DNA from 3 places in the Alkaliphilus flagellatus genome. Region 1 is predicted to be linked to each of the others. Evidence: riboswitches for the same ligand, from Rfam matches in the RefSeq annotation. Region 1 holds a riboswitch; each other region holds the start of a gene.

The links. Region 1 has a riboswitch for cobalamin ahead of KQI88_RS16805 (cobyric acid synthase). Riboswitches for the same ligand answer to the same signal wherever they lie in the genome.
Region 2: it holds a riboswitch for cobalamin, as region 1 does, so the genes downstream of both, KQI88_RS03640 (ABC transporter substrate-binding protein) here and KQI88_RS16805 (cobyric acid synthase) in region 1, are expected to answer to the same signal.
Region 3: it holds a riboswitch for cobalamin, as region 1 does, so the genes downstream of both, KQI88_RS03030 (ABC transporter substrate-binding protein) here and KQI88_RS16805 (cobyric acid synthase) in region 1, are expected to answer to the same signal.

What each region holds. Positions count from the first base shown of each region.
Region 1 is NZ_JAHLQK010000007.1:87,513-90,710, reverse strand. It holds gene cbiB (adenosylcobinamide-phosphate synthase CbiB) at 1-307, opposite strand, end outside; gene KQI88_RS16805 (cobyric acid synthase) at 297-1,175, opposite strand; cobalamin riboswitch at 1,320-1,498, opposite strand; gene KQI88_RS16800 (ATP-binding cassette domain-containing protein) at 1,648-2,358, opposite strand; gene KQI88_RS16795 (ABC transporter permease) at 2,361-3,050, opposite strand; gene eutH (ethanolamine utilization protein EutH) at 3,076-3,198, opposite strand, start outside.
Region 2 is NZ_JAHLQK010000001.1:792,189-795,386, forward strand. It holds gene KQI88_RS03630 (ABC transporter permease subunit) at 1-510, shown strand, start outside; gene KQI88_RS03635 (sensor histidine kinase) at 528-1,439, shown strand; cobalamin riboswitch at 1,545-1,721, shown strand; gene KQI88_RS03640 (ABC transporter substrate-binding protein) at 1,860-2,879, shown strand; gene KQI88_RS03645 (FecCD family ABC transporter permease) at 2,911-3,198, shown strand, end outside.
Region 3 is NZ_JAHLQK010000001.1:667,938-671,135, reverse strand. It holds gene KQI88_RS03035 (FecCD family ABC transporter permease) at 1-117, opposite strand, end outside; gene KQI88_RS03030 (ABC transporter substrate-binding protein) at 168-1,142, opposite strand; cobalamin riboswitch at 1,340-1,515, opposite strand; gene KQI88_RS03025 (lipase family alpha/beta hydrolase) at 1,580-2,884, opposite strand; gene KQI88_RS03020 (methylated-DNA--[protein]-cysteine S-methyltransferase) at 2,977-3,198, opposite strand, start outside.

The DNA.
Region 1 (3,198 bases):
CCTCCACATCTAAACATTTAGCAGCTATAGAAGTGTAGAGTAAATATATTGTAATTATGGTTTCAAATAATGGATGTATAAGCTGAGTTATTTTAAGTATTAATGTAGACACAGTCAAAACGGTAGTTAAAGATAGTAAAGCTAATATAAATCCTCCTATCTTTAAATTTAATCCGCTTTTTCTGATGATTTTTTCATATCTACTTATACTCAATCCTATCCACCTAATTGGATGAGGCCAATTTGGTGGATCACCTAATATAAAGTCTAATGCGACTACAATTAGTAATAAAATGCTACTGTCCATTATTAATCCCCATAATCCTTCTAATGTTTTCTATATCAATATTCTCTCTAACAGTAGTAGCCAGCTTATCATATTCTAATTCCTTTATTTTTTTATAATCTTCTGCACTGGATTTCTCTTTAATATCTTTTCTTCTACCGGCTGCCTCAGGATCAACCAAGCTATCTTCGTCTTCAATATTAATTTCAAAGTATGGAATTACACCTAAGCAGGGCTTGTTCACCAAATCCTCTAGCATTTTTATGCCTGGTTTTAAAATCTCCAAATCTCCTCTAAATTTGTTTATAATAAATCCTTTTATTCTATTTCGTTCTTCTTCATTAAGGAGCATAATAGTTCCATATATAGAAGCAAAAATTCCTCCCCTATCAATATCCCCGATAAGAATAACAGGAGCATCTACTAAGTTTGCTAACCCCATATTTACAATATCATTTTTACTTAAATTAATTTCTGCTGGACTTCCTGCACCTTCAATTACTAGAAGATCAAATTTACTACTTAAAACATCATATGCATTCTTTATTACCTTTTTTAGTTCTGTCTTTTTCTCTTGGTAAAGTGAAGCTGGCATATTACTAGTTAAAACCCCATTTATTATTACTTGGCTTTTTCTGTCACTGGTGGGCTTTAATAAGATAGGGTTCATTTCTACTGTAACTTCAATTCCAGCCGCTTCTGCCTGTATAGCTTGGGAACCTGCAATCTCTTTGCCATCTTTAGTTATAAATGAATTTGATGTCATATTTTGAGATTTAAAAGGTGCTACCGAAAAACCATCTTGCTTAAAAATTCTACATAGTGCAGCAGTTAGTATTGTTTTACCAACTGAAGAGGAAGTTCCTTGAAGCATAATATTTTTAGCCAATTTGACACCTCCTTTAGGATTTTATTTTTCTTTGGTCTTGGAAAATAAAAAAACACATAGAGCGTCTATGTGTTGAATTCATCAGATAAGGTAAAGTTAGATATGATTATATGATGAACCTTCCATACTTCCCTCCGAAGCTGTGATTCTTTCCTTTTCAAGGCAGGTCTCCTGACTTGCAGATCTATTTACTCTCTTCCCTTCCCAGTTTCCCAGTGGATACGAAGATTTCATACCTGCTCACAGTAGCGGGGGCTGTAGAGGAGTTCAACCTCTTTCCCTTTTAACTTTATAAACAAAGCACCTTGAAATTATTTAGTTTTATATTATACACTTATTATAGTTTAGTTATAATATCATTGTCAACCTAGTATAGATTTCTCAATTTGTACAACTCATACAACTTTCCATGTCATTGATTTATCTATTAAAAAAAGTTAAAAAGTACCAAGAGCTCAAGCCTTTGGTATTTTTATATTAATATTTCTCCTTCAATAAACTTTTTAGTCAAAGGATTATTACAATCGTTAAAAATATTATCTACTTCACCCATCTCTACAATTTGACCCTCATTCATAAAGGCCACCTCTTTACAAAGTCGTTTACTTTGTTGAAGATTATGGGTAATTATAATTACAGTAGACTTATTTTCTTGATGAAATTTCTTTATAGTTTCTTCCATAACTAAAACCGAGCTAGGATCAATATTAGCTGTAGGTTCGTCCAATAATAAAAGAGAAGGCTTAATTACAATTGCTCTAGCTAAAGCTACCTTTTGCGCTTCCCCTCCTGATAATGTCCATGCTTTTTGGTTCTGTAGATATTCAATATCCATAGACTTCATAACTTCCTTAACTCGTGTTAGTATATCATCCCTTTTCATGTTTCTTATAATTAAAGGATAAGCTATATTATTAAAAACCGTTGCTCTTAGTAAATATGGCTTTTGGAAAACCAATGTCATGTTTTGCTGTATTCTATGAGAAACCTTTTCACCATCATAATTAATAAAGCCTGAACTAGCATCTACTAGTCCAGCAATAATTTTAATTAATGTGCTCTTTCCCGCACCATTAGAACCAATAATCCCTAAAAAACTCCTCTTTTCTATTGTTAAACTATCAATATTAAGCACACATTGTCCTGCATAATTTTTCTGCAAGCCACTAATTTGTAAATTCATGCCTAATCCTCCTGTTGGAGTCTATATAATATGGAGTTAATAATAAATGATATTAATAATAGAACTATACCTATAGCTATAGCTGTTTCATAGTCTCCCATATTCCTTAACATCGCAATTGTAGTAGTCATAACCCTCGTATGTCCCTTTATATTACCACCTACAATCATTACAGCACCAACTTCTGATATGGCCCTACCATATCCTGTAACAATTGCAGAAAAAATGTTAACTCTAAGCTCTCTAATCAGTAGAATAAGGGTTTGTACTCTATTCGCTCCTAATGTATAGGCCAAATTTTGTATATCTTCACCCTTTTCCTTTGTTCCGTTATAGACAACTCCTGTAATAATAGGAGTTACTAAACAGACCTGTGCAACTATCATAGCCATCGGCGTAAACACTATACCTAAATTTCCTAGTGGTCCACTTCTTGATATCAATAAAAATACAACTAGTCCAACTATTACTGGAGGTAGGCTCATCATAGTATATAGACTACGTATTACCATTTTTTTTATAGGGAAAGATTTTATTCCCAAGAGTATGCCAATGGGAATCGCCAAAAAGCTCGAAATTAAAGTAGACGTTAAAGATACATAAAGTGATAATCCTATAATATTATATATTTCTTTATCAAAGGATAGTAATAAATTTATTGCATTTTTTAAACCTTCTACAATAACTAGCATACTACCTCCTCCACACAGATCACATTTATTCTATAGCTAACTCCAATATTTTTTCTTCCTCGTAATTAGATATATTTTTTTGATTTGGCTTTGTAATCAGATATGCTATAGTTATAGACCCTACACCACCAACAACTTTGCTTACAAT
Region 2 (3,198 bases), on a different contig from region 1:
TTGAAAAATGCTGTATCATTTGGTATACCTAGAAACAGAATTGTTTTATCAAAGATAATTGCTACAGTTGTTCTATCTACTATAGCAGCATTTATTATACTAACTGTCTTTTTAGGAAGTGGAGCAATGCTGTTTGGGCTTGGTAAGGACTTTTCAATAGATATAGTTAAAGATTTTTCACTAAGATTACTAGTAGCACTCCCACTATGGATTGGAGGAATATCTGTAGGCACTTTTCTAGGAATTGTATTTAAAAACAATACAATATCTAGCTTTGTTTACTTCGGAGTATTCTCTATGACTGGTAATATTATTAGTCTACTTTCAGTAATTGTGTCTCCAAAACTTATGAATATTAATAAGTTTCTTATTACAACAAACTTATCCAATATAAAAGCTGACACTGTAGCGAGCAATACTTTAGGTTTTGCGACTTTAGTAGGTATCGGATTTACAGTAGTATTTACAATTTTAAGTATGTTATACTTTAATAAAAAAGAGATTAAGTAAAACGGAGGGTGACATTTATGCAACTATTAACTATTATTTTTCTTATAATTATATGTGGCGTATTTGTCACTCTTTATATTTTATCACATAACGAAGTTAAGAATATAACTAATCAACTAAGTAGAATCAATAAGACTAATACTAATTCAAAAATATTACTTACTTTTTCTAATAAAGAGATGAAAAATTTAGCTTCGGAAATAAATAAAACCTTAGAAGAAAAACAAAAATCAGAAATTGAACATAAGAGGATGGATTTAGAACTTAGACAGGCTATTGCAAATATATCACATGATCTGAGGACACCACTTACATCAATAATGGGATATATACAGCTTATGGAGGAAGATAGCTTACCTTGCCATGAAAAGAAAGAATATGCAGATATAGTTAAAAGAAGAGCTGAGTCATTACAAAGTTTAATATCTAGCTTTTATGATTTATCAAGACTGGAAGGTAAGGAATATAAATTTGATCTTAAATCTGTAAATATAAATAATATAATGTGTGATTTAATAGCATCATTCTATAAGGATTTTTTAACTAAAGAGATAGAGCCTATTATTGATATAGATGAAAAAGTATCATTGGTTATTGCTGATGAAAATGCAGTAAAAAGAATTTTCTCAAACCTAATACAGAATGCTTTAAAGTATGGAAATGAGTTTATGTATATCTCTTTAAAGGAGTATGAAGGTTATATTACAACAACATTTACAAATGTCGCACGGAATTTAAGTGAGGAAGATATAGCCCATCTATTTGAACGTTTTTTTACAGCTGACCCCACAAGAAGTGGTAAAAGCACAGGACTTGGATTGGCTATAACAAAAGAATTAGTCGAACAAATGGGACACGAAATTTCAGCAAAGCTAGCTGATTGTAAGCTTAGTATAATAATAAAATGGAGAACAACACATTCTTCATAGAGGACATCATAACACCTATAGAATGTATTTTATTGCAAGCTTGGTACATTATTAAAGAAACTTTATTGAATAAAATTCCATTGTATGATAACATAGTGAATGAAAACTAAATAAGAAACATTAGGTTCTGTAAGATTAATAGGGAAATCGGTGAAAATCCGGTACAGCCCCCGCTACTGTAAGTGTGTACGAAATCAACTTAGCCACTGGATTATATCTGGGAAGGTGTTGAGAGTAGGATGATCCACAAGTCAGGAGACCTGCCTAATAGTTTATATTAAGTAACCTTCGGTGGGAAGGGGAGACTTTTGCTTTTTTGCACTTAATGTTTCTATGTGCATGATATATCCCTAACTTATACGGTTGGGGATTTTTTATTACCCTCCACCAGGGAAAAAACTACAAACTGGAGGATGAAAAATGAAAAAAAGAGTAGCAGCATTAGCATTACTGTTAGCATTATCAATATCTACAATAGCAGGATGTTCAAACCAAGCAAATAATGTAGAACCTAGCAAGGATAAGGAGGTAGTAAATGAACTAGAGAAAAATATGTTAGAGGAGTATGGAGTACAGATAGGTGAAGACAGTGTTACCTTTACTGATAGTAGAAATCAGCAAGTCACACTAAATAAGCATCCGGAAAGAGTAGTAGTTCTTTTTAATTCATATTTAGAAATTTGGGCTAAAAATGGAGGTACTGTAGTTGGTAGAATAGAAGAATCGGCGGATAAGATAGTAGAGGGAACAGAAAATGCTGAAATAGTAGGGACTTTAGGAGCAATAAGCCTTGAGAAGGTATTATCATTAAAGCCAGATTTAGTAATTTTAAACGGCAACTCTAAAATTCAAATGGAGATAGTTCCTATATTAGAGGATAATGGAATTGGAGTTGTTGCCTTAGACTTTTTTGTAAAGGATGATTACTTTAAACTTGTAAGGTTATTTACTGCATTAAATGAAAGAGAAGATCTTTACCAAGCAAATGCTTTGCAAGTTAAAGAGGATATAGAGAAGATAATAGAAAAATCACCAAAGGATAAGAGTTATAAAGTATTAATAATGATGGCCAGTGCAAAAAGTATAACAGCTAGAGGATCAGATGCTTATTTAGGTGAAATGTTAAAAGATCTTCATACAACTAATATTGCAGATACATCCAATAATACTTTAGATGATAAAAACTTTAGCTTAGAAAAAATAATAGAAGAAGACCCAGATTTTATATTCGTCCAAACAACAGGAAGTGATATGGAAGCGGTATTGGATAGAATTAAAAAGGATGTAGAATCAAATCCAGCATGGGCTTCCTTAAAGGCAGTAAAAGAAGGTAGATATATTTTCTTACCAAAGGATCTTTATATGTTTAAAGCAAATCATAGATATGCAGAGGCTTATGAAGGGTTAGCAAAACATCTTTATACAGATTTAGTTAAATAAGAGAAACTATTAATTATATGGGAGAAATTTTATGTCAGTAGGTATGGAAGAAGAAAAACCTCGTAAAATTATAGTATTAATAATCTTTATATTATTATTTATTGCAAGTTTTTTCATAAGCGTTGGTAATGGAGCTGTAAAAATAGCCCCAGTAGAAATAATTAAAGCTATCTTTTATCAAAAAGATACAGTTAACTATCAAATAATATGGAATGTAAGACTTCCACGTACAATAGTAGGTGCATTAGTAGGCATCTGCTTATCTTTATCTGGGGCTGTTCTTCAAGGTATAATGAGAAATCCTCTAGCAAGTCCTAAT
Region 3 (3,198 bases), on a different contig from region 1:
TTTTATACTATCAATAATAGTTACATTAGCCACTCCAATAACTAAGGATATAGATATTGTTATCATCAATGTCATTAGTAGTAGTGGAAATATTTTTAAATAATTATGCTTTTCCATAGACAGTCTGCCTCCATATATATTCCCATTAAAATAGCTGGAATATATTATTAAAATACCTCTGGATGTATAGCCTTTGCGAATAGCTCTAAGGCCTCAATTATTCTAACACCTGGTCTTGATACTATATTAGGATCTAATAACTCTATTTTATCATTTTTAACGGCAGTAATAACATCATAACCTGGTCTAGATTTTATTATATTTTTTAATTCTTTCATTTGCTCAGGATTTAAAGTGAAGTTTTCAGCAGTATGAGCTGGTGCTATATAAATCTCAGGATCTTTTTCCACCATAGCTTCAACACTATATTGAGGATAAGCTCCATCCCCATCAGCTGCAATATTTTCTCCACCAGCTAAAGTGATTAACTCATTTATGAATGACCCTTCACCAGCTGTCATTAAAGGTTCGTCCCAAACTTGATAAAACACTCTTGCCTTCTTCTCATTCTTAACTTTATTAACAATATTATCTCTTTTTTCCTGCATTCCACTTACTATTTGTTCCGCTTTTTCTTCTACACCCATTACTTCACCTAATTGTAATATGTTATTAAAAATTTCATCGATTGTTTCAGGCGAATATAACATTACCGCTATTCCACTTGCCTTTATTTGTTCTATAGACTCAGGAAGGGCTTCGTTATATAGAAATACTACATCTGGATTTAACTCTAATATTTTCTCTACATTTATTGCAAAGGCATTACCTACCTTTTCTTTCTCTAGGGCTTCTATAGGATAATCACAAAAATCCGATACTCCTACAATTTTATCTTCTAATCCTAAAGCAAATAGAATTTCTGTTTGACTAGGCGCAATCGAAACGACTCTTTCTGGTTGCTTCTTTATTGTTACAGAATTTCCGAATCCATCTACAATATCCATAGGATAGGTTGTATTCTCTATATTGTTACCTACATCCCCCTGTGAATTCTCTTTTTGTTCTTTGGCACAACCAAATAGCAAGGTTGTCAATAGCATTAATACTACTAAAAATATAGTTGCTTTTGATTTTCTCATAAAAACATCCTCCTCTTATAGTTTCTTACTTACATTTTAAATATAAAAAAGCAGCAAAGCTGTCCAAACACCCTCATAACTACGCAAGTTGAATTCTTTCCCTTGCGACCCCTGTTTTTTATAATATAAAAAATCCCTCACCAAAGGGTAAGGGATTATAAACACACTAATATTTCACCTATCCCTCCGAAGGCTGCATGTGCTAAAACTTGGTAGGTCTCCTGACTCGTGAATCATTTTACTTCAGCACCTTCCCGGTCAATACCAGTGGTATATCGCTGTTTCATCATCACTTACAGTAGCGGGGGCTGTAATGGATTTTCACCATTTTCCCTTTTAAGCTCAATTGAGCACCGTCAATATTTAGATTGCCTTAATGATATCAAAAAAGAGGAATATTTTCAATTCTTTTTTATGCTATGCTTCTTTTGTTAATCTCATACCTTAAAGGAAAAGTACAGTCTATCAGTTTCTTTTTTTCGTACATTTTTCTCTGTTAATTCTTCTTCTATCCTAGAGCCTATTACAAAAATATTATGATCTTCTTTATATTGTCCAGATGTTTCTAAAATATATTCACCACTAGGTACGTGTTTTAACATAAGCCACAAATAATCTTTTCCGAACTCTTGGCAAATATGCTCATACTCTGTAATAAATTTTCCATCTATAAATTTACCAATTATATCTCTTTCGTTTTTCAGTTCTATATTAATATATTTTTTTAATATTATCCCTAATGGATATACTTTAGGTTCTACAAAACCTTTATTAAATAATGAACGATCTAAATTATATATGTCTGCAAGATATTCCATAGAACCTAATAAAATTCCACTATGACTTCCTTCCATTATAAATGTTTCTGCATTATCTATAGTTGCACTATTAACCGTTACCGTCCCATCCCCTTCTTTTGTTTTCAATGATCCTATAACATATGCTTTTTTATATTTAAATAATAATTCTGTATCTAGTAGCAAGACCTTATCTGTTTCCTTGTTAGTCCCAACAAAACAATATAGATTTTTAACTCGATTATTTAATGTATCTATATTTTTATTTAGCTCATTTAGTAAATAATTATTATAAAGTGTATATTCTCTTGGAATATAGTGGTAATCATTGTCGATTTTACAGCATAATATTTTCCCATAATCATCTGTAGGTATTAAATCTCGTAATCCTGGAAAATTCTCATGTAATTTTTCAATATTCTCTGTCCCCAAAGGTATATCTAGTATTTTAGTAAGTAACCAAATGTATCCTCTGCGTATAATGTCAAATAGTTCTTTCTCGGTATCTGTTTTCTTCATTAGTTTTCCAATACTCCACAAATGATAGGCTTCAATGTTTCCCTTATTAGGAGTTCCAAAGCACATTAAATTTCTAACATTATAGGAGTATTCTATACTTTGAATATAAGTACGAGCTACCACTCCACCCATACTATGACATAATAAATCAACTTTTTGATTAGGATGCTTTTCTTCTACCCGTAATACTAAAGGTTGTAAAAACTCCTTTACTATTTCCCTACAGCTTTTTCGCCAATCATAATAACAAACAAATAAATTCTCATTTAATTTATATCCTAATTTCTCTAATTCTTTTAAAAATGGTTTATAAAACCAACTTGCCACACCAAAGCCCCACTCAATTTGACATCCTAACATCTCTCCGCCAATAGATCCCATTAAACCAGGAATAAAAATAATTGGATTTAGTTTAGTAACTTCCATTGTCTTCCCCCTTCTTTTTTCATTATCTCAATTATATTTATCCGATAGATACCAATTCTATGACCCTAAATTGCAAAAAAATAAAAGTGGTATTATTCTACCACCTTTTCACATTCAACTTTTATTCCTTCAACATTTAGCAATTTTTCTTTAATATGCAGCCCACCACCGTAACCTACTAACTTTTTATTAGCCCCTATTACTCTATGACATGGAATAATAATAGGAATTCTATTTTTATTATTTGCTCCTCCAACAGCCCTTACGGCTTTAGGATTGTCAATACTATAGGCCAAATCTTTATATGTTATAGT